Regions from separate parts of the Cyanobium sp. ATX 6E8 genome, predicted to be linked through region 2. Evidence: riboswitches for the same ligand, from Rfam matches in the RefSeq annotation. Region 2 holds a riboswitch; the other holds the start of a gene.

Region 1 (7,241 bases), on a different contig from region 2:
CGCCCGGACAGGCGTTCTTCTCGATCGCCGTGAGCTCCTGCTCGTCAATGCGGCCGCCGCTGTATTGGCCCACCGCCTCAAAGGCGCTCACCACGGTGAGATCGCAGGCGCCGAGTTTGCCGGGCTTGATCGTGCCGCCATACACAAAAATGGAAGGAATGTTCATGCGGGCCATGGCCAACATGGCGCCGGGCATGTTTTTGTCGCAGCCACCGATCGCCAGCAGAGCATCCATGCTCTGGCCGTTGCAGGCCGTTTCAATCGAATCAGCGATCACCTCCCGGCTTACCAGGGAATACTTCATCCCCTCGGTGCCCATCGAAATGCCGTCGCTCACCGTGATGGTGCCGAACAGTTGGGGCATCGCCCCGGCCGCATGGGCAGCCGCTTCCGCCCGTTGGGCCAGCTCGTTCAAGCCGAGGTTGCACGGCGTGATCGTGCTGTAACCGTTGGCAATGCCGATGATCGGTTTGCTGAAATCGCCGTCACCGAAGCCAACAGCCCGCAGCATGGCGCGGTTGGGGGAGCGCTGGATCCCCTGGGTAATCGCGGCGGAGCGAAGCATGGGCGGCTGCGGTGTCTCTGATGGAAAACCTACCCACCGGCCCTGAGCCGCCAGTGGCCTCAGCCTTGGGTGTTCATGGATTCCAGCTGACGGCGCACATCGTCGATGGCCTGGTTGAGCTCGTGCACGCGATCGTGCAGGTCGCGCTCGTGCGGCTCGCTCGGCGTGCCTGTGCCAACTTCGGCGGACACCGGGGTCCGCAGGGCTGAGAGCCGTAGGGAACGTGGCTGGCGAGGCTGTTGGCGGCGCCGTTCAGCCTCCGACAGCAACCACCAGGCCAAACCAGCGGCACCGATCACGGCCCCGGCCATGACGCTGAGGGCCGATCCGCCGCCCCCTTGGGTGGAACAGCCGTTGCGATCGCCCATTGCTGACAGTTGCTCTCTTACCAGCCTAGGCATGGGCTGGGCTGGATTCCATCACGGGGTGGCAACCACCGTGCCGCCAAAGAGGCGCTCGGCCACCGGGCCGATACCGGGCACGATCTGACCCGGTTCATTGAGATCTGGATCGATCCCCGCCGTGTACAAGGTGAGGGCGCCATGGCGTTCTCCCACCGCCTTGAGACCGGGACCCGAAGCCAGCGCGGTTACCACCCGCAGCCGATCGCCGCTTACGCCGAGGGTGGCCAATTGATCGAGCAGCTGGATTAACGACGTCCCGTCAGCCAGTTCAGCTGTGAACACCAGCACTCCACAGCGGGATTCAATCGGGCCATCCAAACCGGTCAGGACTCCGCCGTGGTCCCACAGGTGCCGCACTTGGGCCGCAGGAATCACGGTTTGGGCGCCCTGCCAGAGGCCTAGGCCCGCCGTGAGATGGGGCAGGGCCAGCAAGGGAATCGCCGGATCAACCAGATCGGCCTCACACGGACCGAGGTGGGTATCGAGCACCAGGCGCCGGTGGGGTAACCAATCGCGCAGGGCCTCATAGGTGAGCCATCGCCCGAGCTCAGCGGTGGCCGTGACGTAAAGAGCAGGGGGGGTGTGGCGATCCCGCAGCACGCCCAGCCAGTGGGCGATCAGGGGGTGGGGCGGGACTACAACCCGCAAGGCCATCGCCATGGTTGACATAACTTGATGGCTCACCGTAAGTGCGCGCCCATGGGCTCCCATTCCTCCAGAACTGAGAGCCGTTGGTCCCGATGGGTTGTGGCGTGCCTGACGCTGGTGCTGGTGTGGAGCTTGGGGGTGGCGCCGGCCTCGGCCATTACGGCTCCGGAGCTGCGTAGCCAGCGTTCACTTCAGGATCTCCAGCCCGATATGCACGGCCGCAACCTGCAGCAGCAGGAATTTCTCAAAGCGTCGCTGGCGGGTTTTGATCTGAGCGCGGCAGATCTGCGGGGTGCGGTGTTCAACAGCAGCGACCTGCAGGGCGCCGATCTGCGGGAGGCCAACCTGGAGGACGCGGTGGCCTTTTCCAGCCATTTCGAAGATGCGGACCTGCGCGGGGCCCTGTTTCGCAACGCCATGCTGATGCAGAGCCACTTCAAGGGCGCCAACATTGAAGGTGCCGACTTCACTGATGCGGTTCTGGATTTGCCGGAACAGAAGGCACTGTGCAAACGCGCCGCTGGGGTCAACCCGGTGACGGGGGTGGAGACCCGGGACAGCCTGGCGTGCCGGTAGGGCTTCAGCCGGATACCATTAGCGCTCCGGTTCCGGTGGGGAACAGCCACCGGAGGTAAGGGGGAAAGTCCGGTGCAAATCCGGCGCTGTCCCGCAGCTGTGAAGGCGCGCTTTTGATCGATCCGTCCCCTCCCGGGAACTGGTCTCGACCAGCCGCCCAGTCAGAACGCCCGCCGGTGTTGATTGATCTACGGCGCGGACCGGCCCCATGACACCTCTGGATTTGCATCGTTTCGGCTCGCCCCAGGCCGCACAGGCATTGGGCCTCGGCCTGCTGGCGTCCCTGCTCCTGATCCCCTTCTGGAGCGCAGCTCCGGCGTTGGCTCACCACGTCGCCGATCTCAGCGCGATGCAGCCGACTGTGCTGAACGGGATCTTGAGCGGTCTGGCCCACCCGGTGTTGGGGCCAGACCACCTGCTCTTCCTGCTCGCGCTCTCCCTGGTGGGACTGCAGCGCCGCCTGCGCTGGGCCCTGGGCCTGCTGGTGGTGGGTCTGCTGGGCAGTGCCTCCGGTCTCATCTGGCCTGGCTTGCCCGGGGCCGAGATCCTCGTGGCAACCACCCTCGTTGTGGAGGCTTTGGTGTTGCTGCGTCGCCTGCCAGCCCTGACGCTGTTGCCTGCGATGGCCCTGCACGGCTACGTGCTGAGCGGCCCGGTGTTCGGCTGGAGCACCATGCCGCTCACGGCCTACGGCTTTGGATTGCTGCTCTCCCAGGCAGCTCTGTTGGTGATGTCTCTCGTGGTGCTGCGGCCTGCCGTGTCTCGCCTCTCCCCCACCGCCCTGCGCTGGCTGGCCTTGGCCCTGATCGGCTGCGGCGGCACCTGGGCCTTGGCCGGGCTGGCGGCCTGAGATGGCCAACCCAAGCGGACGCCTGCCGGTCACCGTGGTGACCGGTTTTCTGGGTGCCGGCAAAACAACCTTGTTGCGGCATTTGTTGCTGCACAGCGGTCAAAGGCTGGCTGTGCTGGTCAACGAATTCGGTGAGGTCGGCATCGATGGGGCCCTGCTGCGCAGCTGTGGGTTCTGCCCCGACGACGACGTAGACAGTCGGCTGATTGAGCTGGCCAATGGCTGCCTCTGCTGCACCGTGCAGGAAGACTTCCTCCCCACCATGGAGCGGCTTCTGGAGCGAACCGACAACCTCGATGGAATCGTGGTCGAGACCAGTGGTCTGGCCCTGCCCGAGCCCTTGATTGCCGCCCTGCACTGGCCCGAGATCCGCACGCGGATCCGCCTCCATGGGGTGGTGGCCATGGTTGATGGTGAGGCATTGGCCGCCGGCAGCGTGGTGGCCGATCCTGCGGCCCTCGAGGCGCAGCGCCTGGCCGACCCCAGCCTTGACCACGCCTCAGCCATTGATGCGTTGTTTGCGGAGCAGCTGGAGGCGGCTGATCTGGTGCTGATGAGCCGTGCCGATTGCCTCGCCTCAGAGGCCATGGAGGCCGTGCATCAGCGCCTCAAGCCCCTGCTCCGGCCAGGGGCCGTTGTGCTTCCGGTTGCCCGCGGAAACGTCGATCCTGAGCTCGTCCTGGGCCTGGAACGCCGGGCCAGCAACGATCGCTCTGATGATCACGAAGGCCACCACGATGCGCATGCCCACCACGACCATGAGCACCACGACCATGAGCACCACGATCACAGCCATGTAGCGATCGAAGCGCTGGCCCTGGATCTTCCAGGTGCGTTTGGGCGCCAGGCTTTGGAGCAACAGCTGGCGCAGCTGCTGCGCCAAAGCGCAGTGATCCGCCTCAAGGGACGGCTTTGGCTGCCGGGTAAGGCCCGTCCCCTGCAGATTCAGGCAGTGGGCCCCCGCCTGGAGTGCTGGTTTGACGCGGGGGGCGCTGCCCCAACTGACGCCGACACTCATAGCCCTGGGCTTGAGCTGGTGGTGCTGGGATTTCAACTCGACCAGGGGGCGATCGAAGCCTCCCTGCAGCAGGCCAACCAGCTCAATACCAGGGCCGCTTAGTCGAGGGGAATGTCACCCTGGGCGCAGACGCCGTTCCAGCAGAGGGCCGGGCCAGCGATCCAGGAGGTTTCCACGGCGATCCAGTTGCCGCCACTCGATCCACGCTGGTGGCCGCGAATTGGGTTCTGCATGCGCACCGTGCCCGAGCCGTCGTGGCGGAAGCCAATGCGGCGCTTGCCCACCACAAGGGTCCAGCGCGCTCCAAGCTCCTCCACCTCCATGGCGCAGCCCTGCCATGGCCCATCCCCAACCCTGCAGCGAAGCGGCACGGCAGAGGCACTTCTCGGCTTGTGGGCCCGGCCATGGTGGCCGCGGGCTTAAACAGGCCCCCCAAGGCCGCAACAGCAACCCACAGCGCCACCTGTCCAGGCGCTGACAGGCAGCGATGCAGGCAGCGCGGAGATGGGTTGTTAAACCGGGACACGGCCGGACGACAGGGGGGCTGCCTTCAAGCTGATCAGCGGCGCGGGTGAAGGTCCACCGGGCTGCCAAGATTTAACAAACCTCCAGCTCCTCAGGTGCCCGTTTTCCGCGCTCGTGTTCAGGTTTCGCTCAGGCCATCGGTGCTTGATCCCGCTGGAGAGGCCACCAGGGCGGCAGCCGCTCGATTGGGGGTGGAAGGGATCCGTCAGTTGCGCATCGGCAAATCGATCGAATTGGAGCTTGAGGCCACCGATCGCCAGGTCGCCCAGAGCCAACTGGAATTGCTCAGTGATCGGCTGCTGGCCAACCCCGTGATCGAGAACTGGTGCCTGGAGCTGCTGGACGGCAACGGGGAGCAGCAGCCATGACGGTAGGGATCGTGGTGTTTCCTGGCTCCAACTGCGACCGGGACGTGCGCTGGGCCCTGGAGGGCTGTGTGGGGCTGCCAACCCGCTTCCTCTGGCATGAAGACCGCGATCTCAGCGGCCTCGACGCCGTGGTCATTCCTGGCGGTTTCAGCTATGGCGACTACCTGCGCTGCGGCGCCATCGCCCGCTTTGCGCCCGTGCTGGAGTCACTGCGGGACTTTGCCCAGGCCGGTGGCGCCGTGCTCGGCATCTGCAACGGATTTCAGGTGCTCACGGAGCTGGGTCTGCTGCCCGGAGCCCTGACCCGCAACGCCAAGCTCCACTTCCTGTGCGAGCCCACGGGTTTGCGCGTGCAGCCCGGATTCTGCCGCTGGTTGCAGAGCTACGCCCACGACGAGCAGATCGTGCTGCCGATTGCTCACGGGGAAGGGCGCTACCAATGCGACCCCCAACAACTGGCGGAATTGGAGGCCAACGGCCAAGTGGTACTTCGCTATGCCAGCAATCCGAATGGATCTGTGGGGGATGTGGCCGGCCTGACCAATGCCACCGGCAACGTGCTCGGCCTGATGCCCCACCCCGAGCGGGCCTGCGACCCCATGATCGGCGGCCTGGACGGCCACCGGTTGCTGGCGAGCCTCAAAGGCTGAGCGAGGGTCAATAAAAAAGGGGGGCCGGTAGGCCCCCTGCGGATGGTCCAGCTGGGGACCCGAACTGAACGGATCAGTTGACAGCGGCGAAGAACTCCTTGCTCTTCACGGGATCAGGATTCATGGTCTTGTCGCCGGGGGTCCAGTTGGCGGGGCAGACCTCGTCGGGGTTGTTGCGGATGTGCTGGAAGGCCTGCAGCAGACGCAGGGTCTCGTCGACGCTGCGGCCGACGGGCAGGTTGTTGATGGTGCTCTGCATGATCACACCATCGGGATCGATGATGAACAGACCGCGCAGGGCCACGCCGGCTTCCTCGTCGAGCACCTCGTAGGCGCGAGCGATGTCCTTCTTGAGGTCGGCCACCAGGGGATAGGCGATGTCACCGATGCCGCCGTTTTTACGATCGGTCTGCACCCAGGCCAGGTGGCTGAACTGGCTGTCCACCGAGACACCCAGCACTTCGCAATTGCGGCTGGAGAAATCGCCGTAACGGTCGGAGAAGGCGGTGATCTCCGTGGGGCACACGAAGGTGAAGTCGAGGGGGTAGAAGAACAGCACTACGTACTTGCCGCGGTAGTGGAAAAGGGTGATCTCCTTAAATTCCTGGTCCACCACGGCGGTGGCGGTGAAATCGGGAGCCTGCAGGCCAACGAGCCGGGACATGCTGGATGGGGTGAGAAAGGATTGAACGCCGCTGGAATTGCCCCGACCGCCTCTGCTGCTCCCGCTTCCTGAATCCAGAGATCTGGTAGGCAAAGCAAGAAATCACGGGCTAGGCCAAAGTCGGACCGACTTCCAGTTGCAACCTCATCAATTTATCACGGCTGTGCGGGCCCTGCGGCCATAGGCTGGAAGGAGTCCCGTTTCAAAGAGAAGAGCATCCATGGCCTGGGAGCCAACTGTGCTGCGGAAATACAACACCACTGGTCACTTTCGGCTGCTGAATCAGCTGCGCACCGAATTGAAGGGCAACCCGCTGGTACGTCCCAAGGAGGGGCAGAGCATTGGCGAAGTGAACCGCAGCAAATCGCTGATCCGCGCCATCGAGGGGCGCTCCCAGGGCTACGCCCGGGCACGCCGTGCCGCCGCCGCTGCGGCACCCCAGCCTGTCCAGCCACAGGCTGAACAGACCGTTGAAGAATCCGCTTCCTTCCTGGCTCGACTCAATGCTGTCGAGCTGCGCTGAAGGGGCCTGTTGACCTGCTTGCACGCCATCAACAAAAAACCCCGCCAAGGCGGTGTTGGAAGCGCAAACGCGCAGATGGCTCGGGGGAGACTTGAACTCCCGACCTTGGGGTTATGAATCCCACGCTCTAACCAGCTGAGCTACCGAGCCGCGGTGACCTGACTTTATCAGGCCCTACTCCCAACCCCTGTCAGGCTCTGGGGGGCAGGAATTGGAGCGGATTAGCGGCACCTGCGCTGGGGGGATGAATCTCGAAGTGAAGGTGGGGGCCGGTGCTGCGTCCGGTGCTGCCCATGTGAGAAATCAAGCTGCCCTGTTCCACCTCCTGGCCCACCCGCACCATCAAGCGGCTGTTATGGGCATACAGCGAGCGGCTGCCATCGGAATGGGCGAGGGTGACCAGATAGCCATAGCCGCCGTCGTGCCAGCCGGAGAAGACGACACGACCTG
Region 2 (7,235 bases):
AGTCCCGCAGAGCCTTCGGGAAGATGCTTCTCAACTGGCGGCGCCGTAACGGCTGGACCCAGTACACCGCCTGTGAATGGGGCACAGAAGCCGAGTTTGAGGTGATCTCCTACGGGAATCTCTCGGTGATAGAGCAGGGCAAGGCCGGTGAGCTGCGCCAGAAGGCCTTCTTCCAGCTCGAGGAGCTCAACCGTCGCCTGGAGGAGAAGGACTGGGGACCGGTCAAGTCGCAGCGGTTGAAGGACCAGTTGAAGGATGCGGAGCCCCTACACGGCGATGACGGCAAGCTCTGGGATGCCGTGGACTTCTGGAGCTGCTACATCGGCTGTGTGCCGGTGCCCAGGGCCTTTCAAGCAGCGCCAGCGCCGACCCTGACCTCGAAGCGCGCCGAGGAGATCTGTCAGAAATGGCGCCAGCACGTGCGCCGCGTGATCAAGGAAGGCGGTCTCGACGTCACCCAAGCCCTGGAGCAGCTGGTCAAGGGTGCACCGAAGGAGCACCAGAAGCGTTTCTCAGAGGTGCTGGCCATCGACGACTACAGCTCGGTTGAGCTGGCCCAGCTCTGGGTTGATGGCGAGGATTTCCTTCCCGAGCAGTGGATCGGCGCCTGGGAGCAGAAAGCGCTGGGTGCCTGATCGGCCGCTCTGGCGGACGCAGCCAGGGACAACCCAGACGATTGCAAGCAGAGCCTGGAGTTGCGCCTAGCGTTAGCAAGCCGCTAAGTTCAGGCCAGCGGGCACAAGCCCGGCTCTCTGATGTCATGACCCAATCCCTCGCACGCGCAGGCGTGCCAACCGACGCTCTTGAACTGCTCGACGAAAAGGGCAGTGCCGAGCGAGCTCTCACTGTCGCCCTGGCCTCCTTTCAGGAGCAGGTGCAGGCCGTTCCATCACTTGATCTAGATGCTGTGGTCGAAGCAGCCAGACCAGCCTTTGCCTCGGGCATTGCCTTCAGCGCCCAGCTGGTCGACATCCACGGCCGCAACAAGTTGCGGGTCACGGTGATGCTGTCTGCCGACAATGAAGTTGGCCGGTCGGCGACAAGCTCGCTGGCACGGGCACCACCTTCAATGCCTTCATCGAGGATCTGCAGAGCCTTCTGGCGGTCGGTGGGCGAGGTCAATCGTCCCCGTCCTCTCCCCAGAAGGCCTGAATCTTTTTTGAGGCGATCAGCAGTGCTGCCGCCTCCGCCAGAGCCTTCTCCTTCCGCCTGAGCTCCTGCTTGAGCCGCTTGATTTCCCGCTGGTCCTGGGCACGGAGCTTCTCCAGCTCCTTCTGCTCTTTCAAGGTGAGCACTGGCTTTTCATTGGCATCCTGGGATGCCTGCCGCCAGCGTTCCACTTGTTCCGGGTACAGACCCCGCTCGCGGCAGTAGGCACTGAGCTCGGTGGCGTTCAGCCCAGCGGTTTCCAACACCACCGTGAACTTGTCGGTGGCACCCCAGCCCTCAGGTTCCTTCTCGGATGCCGGCACCACCTCTCCCTGCAACCGCCAGGTCTTCCTCCAGTTGTAGAGGGTGACCACGTGAATGCCCAGCTCGGCTGAGATCTGGGCCACGCTCTGGCGGTGCGGCGGACTCATCCGCCTTCTCACATCAGCTTTGACGGCCTCGCTGTAGCGACGCATTGCTCTGCTCCATCAAGCCCCCTGGTGGAAAAGTGACCGGAATGGAGAGGCGTCAACTTTCCTGGCAGAGGGGGTGGTGGAGGCCCCCTGGTGCGCTGGCCCCAACGCCTGGACTCACAGCCACGCCGGCCCCTGGAGGCTTCAGCCGCTCCCGCTCTCTTGGCTGCGATCGGGGCCGGCCTGGGCTGCGAGTTGCACCCGATTGCGCTGGTCGATCCGCTGAACCCAGAGCGCCAGGTTTGGGCCGCCCCCCTCAGTCACGACGATCAGCGCTGGCAGGCGCTGCTCTGGCCCCTGGCCAAAGAACGGCGCACCCTGCTCCCGGCGCCTGGACCCGCTGGGCTGCGCCTGCCACTGCAGCACTTTCCTCAGGATGTTCCCCGCCAGGTGCTCACCCTCGAGATCACACCCCAGGGCTGGGGACTGTTTCTGCCGCCCCTGGATCGCCTGCGGCTGGAGCAGCTGCTCACAGCGATTGCTGCTGCCAGCGCACTCTGGAGCGAACCCGAGCTCAGCGGCGTGTTGCCGCTCGACACGGCTGGCCACTGGCAGGTGCTGGGGATCACCGCTGACCCCGGCGTTCTTGAGGTGAACCTGCCGGTGTGCAGCTGCTGGCACGAGTACGCCAACTGGCTGGAGTGCCTGGAGCAGGCCGGTGCAGCTGTGGGACTGCGGTCCTGGCAGTGGCGCGACGCACGTCAGGTCGGCACCGGCGGCGGCAACCACCTGCTCTGGGGCGGACCATCGCTGGAACCTGAGCGCCACCCGTTTTTTGCGCGCCCCGCCTGGCTGGTGGGGATCCTGCGCTACTGGCAGCATCACCCATGCCTGGCTTACCTCTTCAGCGGCCCCTGCGTGGGGCCCGCCTCCCAGGCCCCACGCCCCGACGAAGGCAGTGCCAACTGGCTCGATCTGGTGCTGGCCCGTGCAACCCTCGAGCAACTGGGCAGCGGCGATCAGCGGGTTGCGATCAGCGAAACCCTGCGTCACCTGCACGCCGACCGCAGCGGCAACACCCATCGCAGTGAGATCAGCCTGGATAAGTTCTGGAACCCAGCCTGGCCAGGAGGCTGCCAAGGCCTGATCGAATTCCGGGCGCTGGAATCGATGCCCAACCACCACTGGAGCAGCGCCGTGGCCCTGCTCTGGCGGGCATTGGCCGTGCACCTGCTGGATCCTCAGAAGCGGCCGCGTGGGCTACGCCCCTGGGGCGAGGAGCTTCACGATCGGGCCCTGCTGCCCAGCCAGCTCTGGGCCGATCTCAAAGCCGTGCTGGCTGATCTGGCCGCCGCTGGTCTGCCGCTTGAATCCGGCGTGTTTCGCCAGATCTGGAGGTGGCGATTCCCCCAGCTGCTGCATTGGAGCGAGCCCATCAGCGGCGCTGACCTGGACATTCGTGAGGCACTCGAGCCTTGGCCCTTGCTCTGCGACACCCCGGTGGAGGGAGGGTTCACCAGCCGCTTCGTGGACAGTTCGATGCGCCGCCTCGAGCTGTGTGCCAATGGCCCTATGCGCCGCCAGTTTCAGCTTTATCTCAACGACAGACCACTGAGATGGCCTGCCGATCCAGCCCAGCCGATCGGGCTGCGTTACCGGCAGAGCGCTCTTTACCCGTGCCTCCACCCCCGCCTGCCCCTGAATGTGCCGCTCAGCCTGCGCCTCGTCGATTTAAGCGGGCGGAGCGTGGCGGCCTGGCGACTGGACGATGGCAACGGTTGCTTTCAATCGCTTCTGGAGCCTGCGCCCCTGAAACCTGCGGGGCCGCCTTGGCCCCTGCTTCAGGGCGAGGCCTGCACGATAGATATGAGGCTCAGCAATCTTCCTGAGAACGATAACGCCGGCCAGTCTGAACAATTGCAGCGCGTTGGTGATCGAACTCAAAGGAACTAGCGGGATCCGCTTGGAAGCGAGCTCGATATCACCTTCATCGATCTGCTGAGCTTTTAGTTGCCGAGCAACTTTTGCCTCAGTAGTCCGAATAACAACTGCGCGACGATCCAGAAAATGGGCAAGTCTTTCCAGGTGGGCTGCATTAGCTCGCACAACTTATGCATCAAGAGCCGCTGATGGGTTCACTGGGATGAATCTGCAGCTCGGCGTAGCCGGTAGCTGGATCCAGCTGCCGGCAGAAGCGCCACTCCGCAAGCAGGCCAACCATCAGCTCAGCGGTGGTGCGCACCAGCGAGCCGGCGCAGAGATGGCCCCCGATCACGGTGCCGCGGCTGTCGGCCACAGCCACATGGAGGTGAACCCCATCGGGCGAGAGCGTGCCCGCGAGGCTGAGGATCTCCAGGTCGCCCGTGATCGTGGTGCTCTCCTGCTTGCCGGCCAGCCGCAGCTGGAGCACCGACAAGCTGCCAACGGCGCTGATCACGCAGCCAGCCTGCTCCTGCTGCTGAGCCATCCAGGTTTCCAGCGCCAGGCGCAGGTCGTCGCCGGGACTGAAGCGCAGTGGCACCACCCTCATGGAGTTGGCCCCTCCAGCAGCCCCTGCACCATCACCAGGGCATCCACATAGCCCAACCGCTGGTGGCGGAATGCTCCCGGCAGGGTGCCCACCACTTGGAAGCCATTCTTCTGCCAGCAGTGGATGCCGGCGTTGTTGGTGCTCACCACCAGGTTGAACTGCATCGAGCGAAAGCCCAGCCGCCGAGCCGCCTGCAGCGAGTGCTGGCAGAGCCGGCTGCCGATCCCTTGGCGGCGGCAGTGCTCAGCCACCACATAGCCCGCGTTGGCGACATGGGCGCCGAGGGCCAGAGAGTTGGGCCTCAGGTAGTAGGTGCCCACCACCGCCCCGGCCGGATCGACAGCCACCATCACCGCCTGGCTCTGCTCCACCCAGGCCACCCGTGCTTCTGCCTCCGTGATGGCCGGGTCATGGGGGAACGTTTCACCAGCTCGGAACACCGGCTCCAGCAGAGCCCACACGTCCGGCCAGTCGGCCGCCTCATAGGGGCGGATCTGCAGTGGCATGGTGGGCACGACCGGGGAGAGGAACCAAGCAGAGGCTGATCCTCGTTCCCCAGCTGGGCAGCCTTCCCCGTTGCGGCTCAGCGCATCAGCAGACCAACAGGCCCCAGCGCCGCCACACCACCACAGAGCGCGAGCAGCAGGGCCACCCCCCGGGTCCAGGCCAGGGGCAGACGCCGCAGCACTAGGTAACTGACGCCGCTCACCAGCACTGAACCGGCAAAGGCACCCAACCACCAGAGCGCCGCAGAGCCGTCAGCCGGTGCCTCCAGCCCGTGAAGCATGGCGTGAACCGCCACCGCTGATGCCACCAGGGCGGCACAGGCACCCAACTGGGGACCCTGCTTGGAACGAAGGCAGCTCAGCACCAGCACCGCCACCGCGCTGATTGCCAGCGCCGCGAGAAACTCGTGTGCTGGCAACGTGCCTCCTATCGCCCCAAAGACGCCGCCGCCGACGGCACCGGCCAGGGCCCAGAGCAGCAGTTGGGTCGAGATGCAGGAAGCTGCGGCCCCCACGGCGATCAGCAGCAGCAGGTGGTCGACTCCACTGATCGGATGCAGGAAGCCGGCGGCGATGCCGCCGTGGGCGATGCCATGGGCCTGAGCCGGTTGATCGAGCAGCAGCGCCAGTGCTGCCGCACCACCGATCAGGGCCAGAGTTCTGGCTGAGAAGGTCTGGGGCATTGAGAGAACCGGTCCGCGCCGGAGGTGAAGAGGTTGTGCACGGCGAGCGTTCTGACTGAGGCGGCCGTTGGTGGCCTCCATCACAGCTGCGGGACAGTGCCGGACTCGGCTCAGGCAAAACCTGCACCCCACCGGACTTTCCTCGTTGCCTCCAGGGAGTGACCCGCTGGAACCGATCTCTCCATTGTATGGCTGGACAGCACCGCAGAGGCCACCGCCGCCACGAGCAGGTGGGCCCAAACCGTGACCCTATGGGGAGTGCTCAGAGCAGGGCATCCAGCGGGATCCCATGGCATGGGCGCCGCTGCAGCCCAATTTGCGGGCTTGCTCCAAAGCCTCCTGGCGGGTGGGGTAGGCCATCAGGTTCGGCGCCATCGGGCCGGCGGAACCGTGGTGGTGCTGATGCAGGGCACCAGAAAGAGCCCCCAGGCGCCGTGGCCCCATGCCCTCAAGACCTGCCCACCAGACCCCCATCACGTTCACGCCAACCACCAACACGCCCATCCCCACCACGCAGGCATTGAGGACACCCATCCCCACCACGCCGAGGCTGATGACCCCCATTGGCACCACGCCGATGCTCACCACACCCATCGGCACGATGCCAATCGAGATGATGCCCAGGGGCGCCACCCCGAAGGCAATCCGCTTGGGCTTGTCACCGCATTGGGCCATGGGAGTGAACGGCCTCAGTGGGCGTGCACAGAGCCAGGAGCGTCACCGTGCTTGGCACAGGGCATCCACTGGCTGCCCATCTTGTGGGCCCCTTTGCAGTTGAAGTGCAGCTTGGCGGCCTTCTCCGCTTCTGCCTGGGTTGGGTAGAGGGCCGGCACACCGCCTGTGCCGATGGCCGGCGCGGCAAGGCCGGCGGCCGAGAGCAACAGGTTGGCGCCCAGCGCGGCTACCGCTGGGGCGCCCCAGGGACTGAAACGGTGCGGCATCGGGAGGGTGGTGAGAGCAGAAAACCTGCCGGACAGAACCCTAACAGGCATCTCCAGTAGTGCGCCTCTGGTGGAGGGTTGGCGCTCAGGGTTCTCGCAGCCTGCCGATGCCTACCGTTGGGAAGCTTCCATGCAGTGGAGGGATCGATGGCCCGCCGAGGATCGCTGTCAGTGGCATCCACTCCCGGCCTGCGCATCGGCGAGGTGGCCAGGCGCACAGGCCTTTCCGTGAAGACGATTCGCTTCTACTGCGACGAGGGACTGCTCCAGCCCAAGGGACGATCAGACGCTGGTTACCGCTTGTTTGATGACGAGAATCTTGCTGAGCTCACGATCATTCGTGCCCTGCGCTCGATGGATGTCGCGATCCCTGAGGTGTCGAGAATCCTGGAGGTGCGTCGCTCGGGTCTGTGCAACTGCTCTGTCTTAAAGGACAGCATTGCGACCAAGGTGGAGTCGATCAACTTGCGGATCTCTGAGCTCGCCGCCATGAAAGACGAGCTGTCGCGCCTATTGGACAGCTGGCAGACCTGCGGTGGCAGGAGAGCTGACCGCTGAGCACTGAGCTTTCGTTTCCGCCGCTCTCTCCAATTGCCGACTAGGCAGACGCCGAAACGAACAAGCCGGGAGCGCTTATCAGCCAAGGCTATGGACGGCCTCTAAACCCCGCTCAGCTTGATCAGGCCCCTGGATGCAGATAGCCATGCTCGGGTTCTGGCCGGGCCCGTTGCGGGCTCAGGGCCCAGCAGCCCAACGGTAGCCGTCACGGACTGTGACCACCGCAATCCGGCCTAGATCGTGCTGCCTACGGTCAGAACAGTGGATGAAATCCCAGCAGCGCCACCATGACCGAACTCGGCAAGTGCCCCTTCAACCACGGCGCAGCAGCGGTGGCGGGCCGCGGCCCCGCGCCGCGCGACTGGTGGCCCCAGCAGCTCAACCTCGGGATCCTGCACCAGCACAGCCCGGCCGCCAATCCGCTTGGGGAGGCGTTCGACTACACCGCAGCCTTC

What was found. A riboswitch is a leader RNA that binds a small molecule or an ion and turns the genes downstream of it on or off. The one in region 2 is predicted to bind cobalamin.
Region 1: it holds a riboswitch for cobalamin, as region 2 does, so the genes downstream of both, KBY70_RS03055 (HupE/UreJ family protein) here and KBY70_RS12020 (HupE/UreJ family protein) in region 2, are expected to answer to the same signal.

Annotation. Positions count from the first base shown of each region.
Region 1 covers NZ_JAGQCT010000002.1:189,103-196,343, forward strand. Annotated here, with positions in the region: gene ilvD (dihydroxy-acid dehydratase) at 1-565, opposite strand, end outside; gene KBY70_RS03040 (hypothetical protein) at 625-933, opposite strand; gene KBY70_RS03045 (uracil phosphoribosyltransferase) at 985-1,629, opposite strand; gene KBY70_RS03050 (pentapeptide repeat-containing protein) at 1,669-2,193, shown strand; cobalamin riboswitch at 2,204-2,386, shown strand; gene KBY70_RS03055 (HupE/UreJ family protein) at 2,402-3,043, shown strand; gene cobW (cobalamin biosynthesis protein CobW) at 3,045-4,163, shown strand; gene KBY70_RS03065 (hypothetical protein) at 4,160-4,432, opposite strand; gene purS (phosphoribosylformylglycinamidine synthase subunit PurS) at 4,682-4,954, shown strand; gene purQ (phosphoribosylformylglycinamidine synthase subunit PurQ) at 4,951-5,604, shown strand; gene KBY70_RS03080 (peroxiredoxin) at 5,678-6,268, opposite strand; gene KBY70_RS03085 (hypothetical protein) at 6,489-6,791, shown strand; tRNA gene KBY70_RS03090 (tRNA-Met) at 6,868-6,941, opposite strand; gene KBY70_RS03095 (M23 family metallopeptidase) at 6,982-7,241, opposite strand, start outside.
Region 2 covers NZ_JAGQCT010000017.1:24-7,258, reverse strand. Annotated here, with positions in the region: gene KBY70_RS12050 (XRE family transcriptional regulator) at 24-635, shown strand; gene KBY70_RS12045 (hypothetical protein) at 865-1,122, opposite strand; gene KBY70_RS12040 (helix-turn-helix domain-containing protein) at 1,119-1,580, opposite strand; gene KBY70_RS12035 (transglutaminase family protein) at 1,785-3,515, shown strand; gene KBY70_RS12030 (PPC domain-containing DNA-binding protein) at 3,679-4,092, opposite strand; gene KBY70_RS12025 (GNAT family N-acetyltransferase) at 4,089-4,598, opposite strand; gene KBY70_RS12020 (HupE/UreJ family protein) at 4,676-5,281, opposite strand; cobalamin riboswitch at 5,305-5,473, opposite strand; gene KBY70_RS12015 (hypothetical protein) at 5,531-5,956, opposite strand; gene KBY70_RS12010 (DUF3721 domain-containing protein) at 5,971-6,222, opposite strand; gene KBY70_RS12005 (MerR family transcriptional regulator) at 6,394-6,780, shown strand; partial or broken gene KBY70_RS12000 (hypothetical protein) at 7,068-7,235, shown strand, end outside.